2 regions of the Streptomyces sp. NPDC057137 genome follow, and region 2 is predicted to be linked to the other one. Evidence: riboswitches for the same ligand, from Rfam matches in the RefSeq annotation. Region 2 holds a riboswitch; the other holds the start of a gene.

Region 1 (7,239 bases), on a different contig from region 2:
GGGGCCTTGCGGTTGCGTAGGTGCATAGGGCGGATCTCCTCCGGCTTACAGGGCGTCACCATGATTCTTCCCTGTACGGCCGCGCTGAGCGGCCCACGGAACGGAACTCGTTACCGTTCGGCCGACGGGCCGGCCGACATGTCAGGTGACGCGGCGGGCCGCGCCGTACCCGCCGCGAACCGCGCCGCGTCCCAGCCCCCGCCCAGCGCCGGACCCAGCCAGTCGCCCGCACCCGCACGGAACCGCGCCGGGGCCAGCGCGCCCGCGCCCTCCGGTACGGCCCCGAGCAGCGGCGCACCCGCCACATCCGGCAGGTCGGCCAGATTGCAGCGCGCCGCCAGATCCGGCACGGCGGGCCAGCTGCCGATCACCACCCCCAGCGCCGCGAGCCCGCGCGTACGCAGCGCCTCGGCCGTCAGCGCTGTCGCGTTCAGCGTGCCGAGCCCGGCGGGCGCCACCACCAGTACCGGGGCGTCGAGCAGCCGCGCGGCATCCGCGAGCGTCCCGCCCTCGTGGTCGAAACGCACCAGCAGACCGCCCGCACCCTCGACCAGCACCAGGTCGTGCTCGGTCGCCAGTTTCGCGGCCGTCTCCGCGATCTCCTCGGGCCGTACCGGCGGCGCGCCGGCGCGCGCGGCCGCAGTCGCGGGCGCCAACGGCTCGGGAAAACGGGCCAGTTCGACCGTCGTGACGCCGCCCGCCAGACGGATCACCTCGTCCACGTCGCCCGACTCGCCGGGCGCGACACCGGTCTGCGCGGGCTTCAGCACCGCGACCGTACGGCCCCGGGCCAGTGCCACCGCGGCGACGGCCGCCGTGACGACCGTCTTGCCGATCTCCGTCCCCGTCCCGGAGACGATCAGTACCGCCATCTCAGGCCTCCCGCGCCGCCGCCGCCACCGCGCGGCAGATCCTGGCCAGGTCGTCGTCGTCCGTCACGTACGGCGGCATCGTGTAGACGAGGTCGCGGAACGGCCGCAGCCATACGCCTTCGCGCACCGCCGCCCGTGTCGCCGCCGCCATGTCGACCTCGTGGTCCAGCTGTACGACGCCGATCGCGCCGAGGACGCGCACGTCCTTCACCCCGGGCAGTGACGCCGTGTCGGCGAGGCCGTCACGCAGCCCCGCCCCGATCCGCTTGACCTCGCCCTGCCAGTCCTGGCCGAGCAGCAGGTCGATCGAGGCGCACGCCACGGCCGACGCCAGTGGATTGCCCATGAAGGTGGGGCCGTGGGCGAGGACGGGCACCTCGCCGCGCGAGATGCCCGTCGCCACCGCCGATGTGCACAGCGTCGCCGCCATGGTGAGATAACCGCCGGTCAGCGCCTTGCCCACACACATCACATCGGGGGAGACGCCCGCGTGCTCCGCCGCGAAGAGAGTGCCGGTGCGGCCGAAGCCCGTCGCGATCTCGTCGAGGATCAGCAGCACGCCGTACTCGTCACAGGCCTCGCGCAGCACCCGCACGTACGCGGGGGAGTGGAAGCGCATACCGCCCGCGCCCTGCACCACCGGCTCCACGATCACGGCGGCCAGTTCGTCGGCGTGGCGGGCGACGAGGGCGCGCAGCTGGTCCGCGTACGTCTCGTCGAACGGCTCGTCGAACGATCCGCCGGCCGTCTCGGCGTCGGCCGGTGGCGCGTCCGCGAAGATCTGGCGCGGCAGGACACCCGACCAGAGCCCGTGCATACCGCCCTCGGGGTCGCACACCGACATGGGCTGCCAGGTGTCCCCGTGGTAGCCGCCGCGCCAGGTCAGCAGTCGCTGCTTGGCCGGGCGGCCCAGCGAACGCCAGTACTGGAGGCACATCTTGACGGCGACCTCCACCGACACCGAACCCGAGTCGGCGAGGAAGACGTGCTGGAGCGGTTCGGGGGTGATCTCCACGAGCCGGGCCGCCAGCCGGACGGCCGGCTCATGGGTGAGCCCGCCGAACATCACGTGGCTCATCCGCGACAACTGGTCGTCCGCGGCCTTGTTGAGGACCGGGTGGTTGTAGCCGTGGATCGCCGACCACCAGGACGACATGCCGTCGACCAACTCGCTCTGCCCGTGGGCCGGTTCGGCGAGCCGGAGCCGTACACCGGAGGCGGACTCCACGACCAGCGGGTCCGTGCGGCCGGGCATCGGGCCGTACGGATGCCAGACATGCGCCCGGTCCAGCGCCAGCAGCTCGCCCGGACCGAACGCGTCAGGCATTGGGCGCCAGGTCCGTACCGGCACCACGCCGCCGTACGGTCACCAGATCCGTACGGGCGGACGCCGCCTCCGCCTCGGCGGGCGCGGCACTGTCCGTCGGACCGCACGCACTCGCGCACCCGCCGCCGCCCCGGTGTCCGGGCAGCGTCGTCGTGTCCGTGCCCTCCACCTCGAACCCGGCGTCCGCGATCATGTCCAGGTCCGCCTTGCCCTCCTGGCCCTCACTGGTGAGGTAGTCGCCGAGGAAGATCGAGTTGACCAGGTGCAGCGCGAGCGGCTGCATCGTCCGCAGATGCACCTCACGCCCGCCCGCGAGCCGCACCTCCACGTCGGGGCAGACGAACCGCACCATCGCCAGGATGCGCAGCGCCCGCTGCGGAGTCAGATTCCACTCCTCGGCCAGCGGCGTGCCCTCGAAGGGGATGAGGAAGTTGACCGGCACCGAGTCCGGGTCCAGCTCGCGCAGCGCGAAGACCACGTCCACCAGGTCGGCGTCGCTCTCGCCCATGCCCGCGATCAGCCCGGAGCAGGCCGACAGGCCCGCGCCCTGCGCGTGCCGCACCGTCTCCACCCGGTCCGCGTAGGTGTGGGTGGTGGTGATGTCGCCGTACGTGGCCTCGGACGTGTTGAGGTTGTGGTTGTACGCGTCGGCGCCCGCCGCCTTCAGCCGCTCCGCCTGGCCGTCCGAGAGCAGCCCGAGACAGGCGCACACCTCGACGTCCGCGTTCTGCTCCTTGATCGCGCCGATGGTCTGCGAGACACGGTCTACGTCCCGGTCCGTCGGCCCCCGGCCGCTCGCGACCAGACAGACCCGCTTCGCCCCGCCGGCCACTCCGGCCGCCGCGGCCCTGGACGCCTCGTCGGGCTTCAGCCAGGTGTACTTGAGGATCTCGGCCTTGGACCCGAGCCGCTGCGAGCAGTACGAGCAGTCCTCGGGGCAGAGCCCGGACTTCAGATTGACCAGATAGTTGAGCTTGACCCGCCGCCCGAACCACTGGCGGCGCACCTTCCCGGCCGCGGCCACCACTTCGAGCAGATCGTCGTCGGAGGTCGTCAGCACGGCGAGCGCTTCTTCGCGCGACGGCAGCTCGCGCCGAAGGCCCTTCTCCACCAGTGTGTTCAGCAGGTCCATGGCGCCGATCCTGGCCTACGGCGGGCCTCCGGGCCAAGGATGAATCCCACAAGACAGGTGCATTCAGGTGTGTGTATGACCACACCCGGAGCGCGTCCGTCGGCAGTTAGGGTCTGTGGGCTGCCTACAAAAGGACCCGAGCCGTGCCAACCGAGCCGCCCGTGCCGAGCACGCCGTCACCGTCGACGCCGCCGGACCCGTTCGGCTGGATCGACGACGAGGCGCGCCACCGCGAACGGTCCGGTCTCGTCCGTACGCTACGGCCCCGCCCCGCCGACTCGGCGCTGCTGGATCTCGCGAGCAACGACTACCTGGGCCTCACGCACCACCCGGTGACGACGGGCGCGGCGGCGGAGGCCGCGCGCCGCTGGGGCGCGGGCGCCACCGGCTCGCGGCTGGTCACCGGAAGCACCGCCCTGCACGCCGAACTGGAGCGTGAACTGGCCGACTTCTGCGGTTTCGAGGCCGCGCTCGTCCTGTCGTCCGGGTACGCAGCGAACCTCGCCGCCCTCACCGCGCTCACCGCGCGCGGCTCACTCCTCGTGTCGGACGCCGCCAACCACGCCTCCATCGTGGACGGTTGCCGGCTCTCGCGCGCCGAGACCGTGGTCGTACCGCATGCGGACCCGGAGGCCGTGGACAAGACGCTCGAAGCACACACGGGCGTACGGGCCCTGGCGGTCAGCGACTCGGTCTTCTCGGTGGACGGCGACGCGGCGCCGCTCGCACGGCTGGGCGAGGTGTGCCGTACGCGAGGCGCCGCCCTGCTCGTGGACGACGCGCACGGTCTCGGTGTGCTCGGCGACGGCGGCCGTGGCGGCGTGCACGCGGCGGGTCTGGCCGGCGACCCGGGTACGGTCGCCACCGTCACGCTCTCCAAGTCGCTGGGCAGCCAGGGCGGCGCGGTCCTCGGTCCGGCCCGGGTCATCGACCAACTCGTCAACACGGCGCGGTCGTTCATCTTCGACACCGGCCTCGCCCCGGCCGCCGCCGGCGCCGCGCTGGCGAGCCTGCGGCTGCTGCGCGGGGACCCGTCGCTGGCGGTCCGGGCGCGCGCGGTGGCGCACGCGCTGCATCTGGGGCTGACCGGGGCGGGGTTGACCGCCGTACGCCCCGACGCGGCCGTCGTCTCCGTCCGGGCGCCGTCCCCGGGCGCGGCCGTGCGGTGGGCCGCCGACTGCCGGGCGGCGGGGCTGGTGGTGGGCTGCTTCCGGCCGCCGTCGGTGCCGGACGGGATCTCCCGGATCAGGCTCACGGCCCGCGCCGACCTGACGGACGTTCAGGTCGGGGCGGCACTGGCGACGATCGTCGCGACCGCGCCCGCCGGGGCCGTGTCACCGGCCGGTTGAGCACCTCGCGAACCCCCTGCGCACATCCCCGCGCGCATTCCCGGGCGTGGCCTCGCCTGTCGGTCGCCGGGACCGGAAACTTGAGCCCGCTCAAATACGGTCTCGCGTAGCAGGGTTCACCGCTTAGAGCGACAGAGGGGGCCATATCCCGGCGGATCGCCCATGCGCCGGGTGTCGTTGGTGGCAGTGTGGCGCGAAGCGCAATCCGGGGACGTACTCGCGGGCATCAGCCATAGGTCGGTCTGCGTCCCGGTGGGAAAGGGACAGCGTCGCCATGGCAGACCATCAGGAAGCATCCGTCACCCTGCCGAGCGATCCGGCCTCGGTACCGGAGGCACGCAGATACGTCGCACGTGTTCTCGCCGAATGGGGTTTGCCGGGTGACGAGGACACCGCCGAAACGGTTCGCCTGATCATCTCGGAGCTCGCGACCAACGCCGTACAGCACACTTTCGGCAGGTCACCGACCTTCACGGTCGACCTCACCCTGGAACGCGACGAGGAACTGCGCGTCGGAGTCACCGACAGCCACCCGCGGTGGCCGAAGCGGCTGCCGGCCGCGGTCCAGCAGGACAACGGCCGCGGCATGGTCATCATCCGGGCGCTGACCACCGAGTACGGCGGCCGACTGTCCGTCACACCCACGGCGGACGGCGGCAAGACGGTCTGGATCACCCTGCCCTGGACGGCCCGGACCCAGGTCGAGTAGGGCCGGGGCCGAGCGGCCGCGGGACCGCCGGGCGTCAGCCGACCCGGCCGTACCAGACGCTCTTGGACCAGATGCGCTGGAGCCGCACCACCTGGCCGCTCTTCGGCGAGTGCCACATCTTGCCGCCGCCGGCGTAGATCCCGACGTGGTAGACGCTGCTGCCGGAGTGGAAGAACACCAGATCGCCCTGTTTGCGGCTGGAGGCCGCGATGTGGCGCGTCCGGTTGTACTGCTGCTGAGCGGTACGTGGGAGCTTCTTGCCGGCCTTCTTGTACGAGAAGAGCGTCAGGCCCGAACAGTCGAACCGGTGTGGACCCGACGCCCCGTACTTGTACGGCGCGCCCTTCTTGGAAGCGGCCACATCCAGCGCCTTGGCGGCGACCGGTTGGGCGTGGGCCTCCGACACGGCGCCGGGCGCCAGCATGGTGCCGCCCACGGCGGCGAGGAGGGCCGAAGCGGTACCGGCCCGGGAGAGCAGCGACGGGACATGCGTCTGCGCGAACATGCGCAACCCTTCGTCAGCCGCCTGTGAAGGATGACCTGTCGGGTTCGGACTGGCGAAGATGCCCGGCCGCGTGTGCGGCTTCACCCCGAGGAGCGGTCCATGGTCGGGCCGCCCCGAACTGCTCGGGTCCTCCACTCCTGCCGATCCACTCGTGTCGACCAGGCATCCGGAGCGGCGGCAGGACTCGGCGTCCACCCGGACCGCCCCGCCGAGGTGGCGGGGGCTTGTCGTCCCACGGATCTTGACGCGGCCTCAGCGCGATTCCGAGTTGAAACGGCCTTATGTGACTCTCATCACGTATGACCCATTTGGGTTGGTGCGGCCGATTCAGTGAACGGTTCATATGACTGCTCACGCGCTGTACCTGCGACGTAGCGATGCGTTACGGCCGGACGGCCGATCGCCCGTCGCAAGTTGCCGGCCCGCGCGCGACGGGCGGGTCGATACGCCGAACGGGCAGCCAAATGCCTTACGGGCGCGTCGGAACGGACGTGTCGGCGCGGGAGGGCGCGCCGCCGGGCCGTAGCGCGGCCCGGTGCCGTGTGCGGGACACCTCACGTCACCTCGCGTCACCTCGCGCCGCTTCAAGTCGGCGGTTCGGGAGGCATGGTGACACGCCCGGCCCTGCGCTCCCCGTCGAGCACCCGCAGCGTACGGTCCAGGGTCGGGGTGTGCAGCTCCGTCTCGCCCCGCGCGTGCATCAGCGTCAGCGCGTCGCGCAGTTCGGCCGCACCGGCCACCAGCGCCTGCGCGGCCCGCAGCGCGCTGTACGTGTCGTCGGCCCGCGACGGGTTGATCCGGCCCAGCAGGTCGACGACCCGGAGGTAGCTGTCCACGAAGTCGCCCTCGGCGCGGGTCAGTGCGGGCAGCGGCGGCAGTTCCGGCGGCAGCATCGGCCGTTCACCGGGGGGAGTTGAAGCCGAGGGACGCCCTGCGGTCCTGCGCGACCTGGTCCACCAGGCCGTACTCCATGGCGCCCGTCGCGTCGAAGATCGTGTCCCGGTCGATGTCGGCGTCGATCCGCTCGACGCTCTGACCGGTGTGCCGCACCAGCGTCCGGGCCATCAGGGCACGCAGCCGCAGCAACTCCTCGGCGTGGATGGCGAGATCGGACGGCTGGCCGCGCAGGGGCTCCTCGATGCCCGGCTGCTGGAGGACGACGCGCGCGCCCGGCAGCGCCATCCGCTTGCCCGGCGCCCCCGAGGCCAGCAGCACGGCGGCGGTCGACACCGCCTGCCCGAGACAGGTGGTCGCCACGTCGCAGCCGATCACCTGCATCGTGTCGTAGATGGCGGACATGGCGCTCAGTGAGCCGCCGGGGGAGTTGATGTAGAGCGCGATGTCC
Region 2 (7,239 bases):
CGACGTCCACACGCCGGGGCAGGGCAATCTGCTGCGTCTCGCCGAGCGGAACGGGCTGTCCAACATCCGGGTGGCCAACGGCGACGCGATCATCCTGCTCCGGGAGATGCTGGCGCCCGGTTCGCTGGCCGGGATACGTGTCTACTTCCCCGACCCGTGGCCCAAGACGCGCCACCACAAACGGCGGCTGATCCAGCCCGAGTTCCTCGACCTGGCCGCGCCCCGGCTGAGGCCCGGTGCCGTACTGCACTGCGCGACCGACTGGGAACCGTACGCCGAGCAGATGCTCGACGTGCTGACCGCGCACCCCGCCTTCGAGAACACCGCCCCGGACGACGGTTACGCGCCGCGGCCCGACTTCCGGCCGCTCACGCGGTTCGAGGGCCAGGGCCTCGACAAGGGGCATGCCGTACGCGACCTGGTCTTCCGACGCGTCGCGGAGGACGTCGCGGACGGCGTCGCGGAGGACGGCGTTCCGGACGGCGTTCCGGCCGAGTAGGACGTCGGCCGGGACCGAACGGGCGCCGTCGCGGGATGTCGGTGGCGCTCGTTAGGGTCAGAAGGTGTCCGAACCGTCCCGACCACCGCCGCACGCCCCTCCGCACATCCCTCCGCTCCCGCACTCGCAGCCGTATCCGAACCCGCACCCGTACCCGCACCCGGCGATCCCCGCGTTCGAGCAGCAACAGCAGCTCGGTGACATGTGGGCCGCCGTGCCGGAGCGGGCCCGCTGGCGCTACCGGCCGCACCGCTCGTTCTGGCGGCACCCGGCGGTGCGCGCGGGCGCGGTGATCATCCTGCTCGCCATCTGCGGTCTGCTGATCCTGTCGCTCGTCCGGGAACAGACCGGCACGCAGGGCTTTCTCGTCGGCCTCGGTCTGGCGACCCTGCCCGTGCCGCTGCTGATGGCGGCCTTCCGCTGGCTGGACCGGGTCGAGCCGGGGCCCTGGCGGAATCTGATCTTCGCCTTCGCCTGGGGCGCCTGCGCCGCCGCCCTCGTGGCGATCACGGCGAACTCCTTCGCGACCCAGTGGATAGCCACCGCCACCGCCGACCCCACCGGCGCGGAGTCCCTGGGGGCCACGGTGGTGGCGCCGATCGTCGAGGAGAGCGCGAAGGCCGCCGCGATCCTGCTGATCTTCCTCTTCCGGCGGAAGTCGTTCACCGGTCTCGTGGACGGGGTCGTCGTCGCCGGCTTCACCGCGACCGGCTTCGCCTTCACCGAGAACATCCTCTATCTCGGCAACGCCTTCGGCGAGGACCAGCAGATCGGCAACTCGGGCCTCGCGTCCGTGACCGCGGCGACCTTCTTCGTACGGGTCGTGATGTCGCCGTTCGCCCATCCGCTGTTCACGGTCCTGACAGGCATCGGCTTCGGCGTCGCCGCCCTCGCCACGCGCCGCCAGCGCGTGCGCCGTTGGCTGCTGCCGGTGCTCGGCCTCACGCTCGCCATGGGCACGCACGCGCTGTGGAACGGCTCCTCGTCACTGTTCGGCCCGTACGGCTTCTACGCGGTGTACGCGGCCTTCATGGTCCCCGCCTTCGCCCTGCTCACCTGGCTGGCGATATGGAGCCGGCAGCGCGAACTGCGCACGGTCTCGGCCGAGTTGCCCGCGTACGCGGCGGCCGGCTGGCTCGGCGAGACCGAACCGCTCGCGCTGTCCTCGATGCGGGCGCGCTCGACGGCGCGCGATGTCGCGGGCCGTACGTACGGGCCTGCGGCGGCCCGCACGGTCCGCGAGTACCAGGCGTTCGCGACCGCCCTCGCGTTCCTGCGCCACCGGGCGGGACGCGGCGCGGCGGACCCGGACTTCGCCGAGCGCGAGCAGGAGCTGCTGCACCACATGTGGCAGCGCCGGGAAATGGCGTCGCCCGCGCTGGCGTACGCGGCGCGGGCGACGGGGCGGGTGTGGACTCCGCCGCCGTACATCGACTACGGCGGCTACAACCCGTATCGGAGCTAGGAGGCTCGACCTGTTCTTTTAAGGAGTGAGTCCCTTGCTGCGGAGCCAGCTCAGCGGGTCGATCCCGCTGCCGCCCGCGGTGTGCACCTCAAGGTGCAGGTGCGGACCGGTGACGTTGCCGGTGGCTCCCACGCGTCCGACGGTCTCGCCGGTGGTGACCTTCTGGCCGGCGGCGACGGTCATCGAGGACAGGTGGGCGTACCAGATCTCCGTACCGTCATCGAGCTCCAGCACCACGCGGTAGCCGTACGACCCCGACCAGCCGGCCGACTTGACGGTCGCGCTGTGGACGGCCTTGGCGGGCGTGCCCGTGGGGGCGGCGAAGTCCAGGCCGGTGTGCTGGCCGGAGGACCACATGGAGCCGCTCTGGCCGTACGTAGAGGTGAGCGTGTACGAGGAGGTGGGAAGCGAGAAGCTGGCTGCCAGCTTCTCCAGGCGCTCCTTCTCGGCCTTGCGCTCGGCCGCCTCCTTCGCCTTGCGCTTCTCCTCGGCGGCCTTCTCCTTGGCGTCGGTCTGCTGCTTCTTCGCCTCGGCCGCGGCCTTCTCGGCGGCGGCCTTCTCGGCGCTCGCCTTCTGGGCGGCGTCGGCCTCGGCCTGCTGCTGCTCCGCCTGCTGGAGGATGCGGGCGCGCAGCGCCTCGCCGGAGTCGGTGGTGCCCTGCTGGGCGTCCGCCGCGGTGAGGCCGGCCGTGGTGAGCGGAGAGGGTGTCTCGTCACTCTTGTCGTCGCCGTCGGACATGAAAGACCCGACACCGGGAAGAGACTTGGCGTCGGGGAAACTGTCCGAGAGCGCGTCGGGAAGTGATATCGAGACCGCCGGCTTGTCCTGCGCGGAGGCTATGCCTCCCGCGCCGACCGCGGCGATGACGCCTACTCCGAGGACGGTGGAGCTGCGGGCGAGAGCGTTGCGCTGCTTGGCGACACGGTGTTTGCCGCGTACGGGACGGATGGAGTCCGCGGTGGGATTCCACTCCTCCCAGCCCCTGTTCGCCTCGTCGTCGGCGCGATCGGTACCGGCGAACCGGCTCCCGGGACCGAAATGGACCGGGGCTGAGGCTTCGGGGGCAGGCCTGTTGGACGCCACTGGGGCGCTCTCCTTTCCTTCCTTCTCGCCTACCGGGTTAGCTGACGGGTTCGGAGCAGGAAGGTCTCCTACGAGCGTTCTTCGCCGCACGAGGCAGCAAGAGACGCCCGATTCACCCCAATTGGTGGTTCCCCGGTTTCCTTGCGGAATTCGGCGCGTGCGCACGGTGCCGTCTCTTCGACGGCTGGGACAACCGCGCTGCGTTATCGAACGTTAATAGACGACCGGGGCTTATTCCAAGCTGTTCCGGGTGATCGTTAGCGGACGCGGCCTGGACCAACCGGGACACAAGCGGGTGGAATCGGGCGAGTTGATCGCCCTTCGGGCCGTGTGCGATCACACACTCGAACTGACGGTGCGTCAAATGTTATGCGGAGTGGTGCGCCTCAACTACGCAGCGTGGCGGGCGAGATGACGGCGCACGGCACGCCGTGTCCCGTCCGGCCATGACGGGTCACGACGCGATCGAGTCACGGCACGACGGGCATCGTCCGGCGCCGCTCCGGCTGTCGCGGGGTGGGCCGGCTGACGGCCAGCAGCGCCATGTCGTCCGTACTGCCGCCGCCGGTGTGCAGCCGTACGTCCCCGACGATCGCGTCGAGCAGCTCGTCGGGGCCGGGGAAGATCCGTCCCGCGAGCCGTTCGCGCGGGTTGTAGAAGACACCCGCAGTGTTGCGCGCCTCGGTGAGCCCGTCGGTGTAGAGGAGCAGCGTCGCCCCGGACTCGTACGGGACCTCGTCCGCGCGGTCCGGCCAGGTCCCCAGCTCGCCCATCCCGAGCGGCAGCGCCGGATCGGCGGGGGCCAGCACGGTCAGCCCGCCGTCGGGGGCGAGCAGCAGCGGCTCCGGGTGCCCCCGGTTGACCACGCGCACCATGCCCTCGACGTGCGGGATCTCGGCCAGTACGGCGGTGGTGAAACCCTCGAACAGGTCGATCCCGTCCCGCCGGGTGCCTTCGCGCGCCAGCGCCCGCTCCAGCCGCTGCGCGACCCCTTCGAGCGACCGCTCCTGCTCGGCGGCCTCACGGAAGGCGCCGATGACGACGGCCACGGTCTCGACGGCGCCCATGCCCTTGCCGCGTACGTCGCCGACCACCAGCCGTACCCCGTACTCCGTGTCCTGGACGGCGAACAGGTCACCGCCGATGAACGCCCCCTCCTCCGCCGCCTCGTAGCGCGCGGCGACATGGAGCCCGCCGATCCGGGCGGCGGGCGTCGGCAGGACGGCCCGCTGGGCGGCCTCGGCGATGACGCGCGCCGAGGCCAGGCGTTCGCCGCTGCGGCGTACGACGCCGTTGATGGCCAGCGCGAGAACGGAGACCGTGAAGACGGTCAGCGATTCGGTGACCGTCTCGACCCCGGTCACCGTGTCGTTGAGGAAGTGCAGCCCGACGACGGCGACGGTGGCGAAGATGCCGATGACAAGGGTGCGCAGGAACGAGAAGAACGGGGCGGCGACCAGCGGCGCCGCCGCGTAGAGCGGGGAAGCGGTGATGGCGGTCGGGGTCGCCTGGTCCAGGACGATTCCCGCCACGATGATCAGGCCGGGCAGGATCTCCACGATCGGATGCGCCGGCCGGGCCGCGTGCCGGCCGCGCCCCCGCCCGGCCGGACGGGGGTCGTCGGGACCGAAGCCCGCGGGGTGCTTGTCGACGGAGGACAGGCCGTCCCAGGTGGGATCGTCCGGGTCGAAGGCCGGCGGGACCGGGGCGGCCGGGCGGGAGTCCGCCCGGCGGAAGCCCGCGTCGGCGCGCTCGAAGCCACGGCGGAAGCCGCGCCGGGCGCTGTTGCCGAAACCACGGAGCCTGCTGGACAGGCCGGGACGGCGGACAGCACTCTCGGCGGGACGGCGGCCGTCGTCCCCGCCGCCGCCCGCCGTCCCGTCGTCTCCGCTGTCTCTCTGCCCCACCAGTGGTCTCCTGCCCGGTCCGTCGACGGCTGCGGACGGTACCGCGCCCTCCCTAGGCTGGCCCCTCACGCGCCGGGCGGCTACCCGCCGTCGACCGACTGGGCTATCGGTGGGCCAGTGCGGTGACCGGGGGCGGGGCGGCAGCCGGCCGGTGGTGGGCCGGTGGTGGGCCGGTGGTGGGCCGGGAAATCGGCCTGGTGGGGCGGATCGTCAGTCGGTGAGGTGGCGCTCGGCGTACACCTTCATCGCGTCCCGTACGAGGACGGCCGCGCCCTCCGCGTACTTGTCGTAGTTACGGCCGAAGCGCGCGTCGTCGACGTACATCGCGGTGACACCGATGACGTACGACCTGGAAGGGCTCGTGGTGGTCGACAGCCAGTCGCAGTGCCGGGCGGCGATGGCCTGGGCCCGATCGCCGTCGGCGGCGAGACCGTCCTTCTTGGCCTGCCCCCAGTCGCGGGCGATGTTCTCGTGCAGGTCCATGAACTCCCGGCGCTCGCTCTCGCTCAGCGACCGCCACCAGCGGTCCCCCCGCTCGTACGCCTCCCGGCCCCATCGCTCCGTCACCTCCTGCTCGTACCGGGTGTGATCGAAGCCGTCGAGAATTTCCTCGGCCATGAGCTGTTCTCCCCTCTCGGTCTTGTGGAGAGTGGTCCGCACCGACGCGATCAGACGTCCCACGCGCGCCCGCTCCTGTTCGAGCAGCGCGAGATGGGTGCGCAGGGCGGCGGCCGTGTCCTGTTGGCCGTCGAGGATCTCGGCGATCGCGGGCAGGCCGAGGCCGAGTTCACGCAGCAGCAGGATCCGCTGCAACCGGACGAGGGCGTCCTGGTCGTAGTAGCGGTAACCGTTGCCGCCGACCCGGCTCGGGGCCAGCAGTCCCAGCTCGCCGTAGTGCCTGAGCGTGCGGCTCGTCGTGCCGGCCTTCTTCGCGATGTCCTGGATCGACCACTCCATGACCGGAACGCTAAATCTTGACGTTACGTAAAGGTCAAGCCGCGATCCGGCGCCGATGCGGGCGCGCCCTGGACATGCGGGTACGACGAAGGCCCGGATCCAGTGGATCCGGGCCTTCGTCTTTTTCCAGTAGCGGGGACAGGATTTGAACCTGCGACCTCTGGGTTATGAGCCCAGCGAGCTACCGAGCTGCTCCACCCCGCGCCGTTGAATGCAACATTACGCCATCCGGACCAAGATCATCTCCATTTACCGGCCCGGCCGCCTCCTGAGGCCCCGATCGGCCTAAGCGGCCTCCACCACATCGGCCCGGACCGACGCGGCCCACTCGACCAGCAGCCGCTGATACTCCTCCTGCTCGGCGGTGGACAGCGCCCGGCCCGCACGCGCCCACAGGGCACGGATCTCCGCGTTGACGACGGCGGCGGGACGGACGGGAACGCTGGCATCAGAGGAAGCTGACATGGAGTAAGGCTACGGCCAGCCACTGACAATCGGCAGAGCGTGTGCCCCACGACCTCGTACCGCCCCCATCCGGAGCCCCGCAGCACCTACGCTTACCCCGGTGATCGAAACCATCGTGTTCGACGTCGGCGAGACTCTCGTCCGCGACGACCGCTACTGGGCTTCCTGGGCCGATTGGCTCGGCATCCCCCGCCACACCATCTCCGCGCTGGTCGGCGCCGTCACCACCCAGAGCAGGGACAACGCCGACGCCCTCCGTCTCATCAAGCCGGGCATAGATGTCGGCGAGGCGTACCGGGCCAGAGAGGCCGCGGGCCGGGGCGAGCACCTGGACGAGTCCGACCTCTACCCCGACGTACGGCCCGCCCTGGCCGGTCTGCACCAGCTCGGCGTACGCGTCATCATCGCCGGCAACCAGAGCGTCAAGGCCGGTGAGCTGCTGCGGGGCCTCGATCTGCCGGCCGATCTGGTCGTCACGTCCGACGAGTGGGGGGTCGCCAAGCCGTCGGGGGAGTTCTTCGCCCGTGTCGTGGAGGCGGCGGACACCGCGCCGGAACGGATTCTGTACGTCGGTGACCACCCCATGAACGATCTGTTCCCCGCCCAGCGGGCCGGCCTGCGGGCGGCGCATCTGCGGCGCGGCCACTGGGGTTATCTGTCGGCGGACGATCCGGACGTCGTCGCGGCGGCGGACTGGCGGATCGACACGCTCACGCAGCTGACGCCGATCGTGGCGGAGCAGCGGCAGCCGACCTGAGCGGCTCCTGTCCGGGCCGGTTCGTCACTCGGAGCCGTACTCGTGCGGCTGCCCGCCCTGCCACTCCACCCAGGAGGGGTCGTCGAGCAGTTCCCACGCGTCGGGC

What was found. Region 2 has a riboswitch for cyclic di-AMP ahead of ACFT9I_RS34955 (M23 family metallopeptidase). Riboswitches for the same ligand answer to the same signal wherever they lie in the genome.
Region 1: it holds a riboswitch for cyclic di-AMP, as region 2 does, so the genes downstream of both, ACFT9I_RS27320 (C40 family peptidase) here and ACFT9I_RS34955 (M23 family metallopeptidase) in region 2, are expected to answer to the same signal.

The regions. Positions count from the first base shown of each region.
Region 1 is NZ_JBHUUW010000041.1:54,319-61,557, forward strand. Features, by position in the region: gene ACFT9I_RS27290 (class I SAM-dependent methyltransferase) at 1-26, opposite strand, end outside; gene bioD (dethiobiotin synthase) at 111-872, opposite strand; gene ACFT9I_RS27300 (adenosylmethionine--8-amino-7-oxononanoate transaminase) at 874-2,199, opposite strand; gene bioB (biotin synthase BioB) at 2,192-3,331, opposite strand; gene ACFT9I_RS27310 (8-amino-7-oxononanoate synthase) at 3,475-4,680, shown strand; gene ACFT9I_RS27315 (ATP-binding protein) at 4,955-5,389, shown strand; gene ACFT9I_RS27320 (C40 family peptidase) at 5,424-5,894, opposite strand; cyclic di-AMP (ydaO/yuaA leader) riboswitch at 5,898-6,069, opposite strand; gene ACFT9I_RS27325 (hypothetical protein) at 6,479-6,787, opposite strand; gene ACFT9I_RS27330 (ATP-dependent Clp protease proteolytic subunit) at 6,795-7,239, opposite strand, start outside.
Region 2 is NZ_JBHUUW010000075.1:12,147-19,385, reverse strand. Features, by position in the region: gene trmB (tRNA (guanosine(46)-N7)-methyltransferase TrmB) at 1-499, shown strand, start outside; gene ACFT9I_RS34960 (PrsW family intramembrane metalloprotease) at 702-1,964, shown strand; gene ACFT9I_RS34955 (M23 family metallopeptidase) at 1,983-3,047, opposite strand; cyclic di-AMP (ydaO/yuaA leader) riboswitch at 3,059-3,213, opposite strand; gene ACFT9I_RS34950 (PP2C family protein-serine/threonine phosphatase) at 3,518-4,609, opposite strand; gene ACFT9I_RS34945 (MerR family transcriptional regulator) at 5,165-5,911, opposite strand; tRNA gene ACFT9I_RS34940 (tRNA-Met) at 6,042-6,115, opposite strand; gene ACFT9I_RS34935 (hypothetical protein) at 6,197-6,376, opposite strand; gene ACFT9I_RS34930 (HAD family hydrolase) at 6,477-7,133, shown strand; gene ACFT9I_RS34925 (hypothetical protein) at 7,158-7,239, opposite strand, start outside.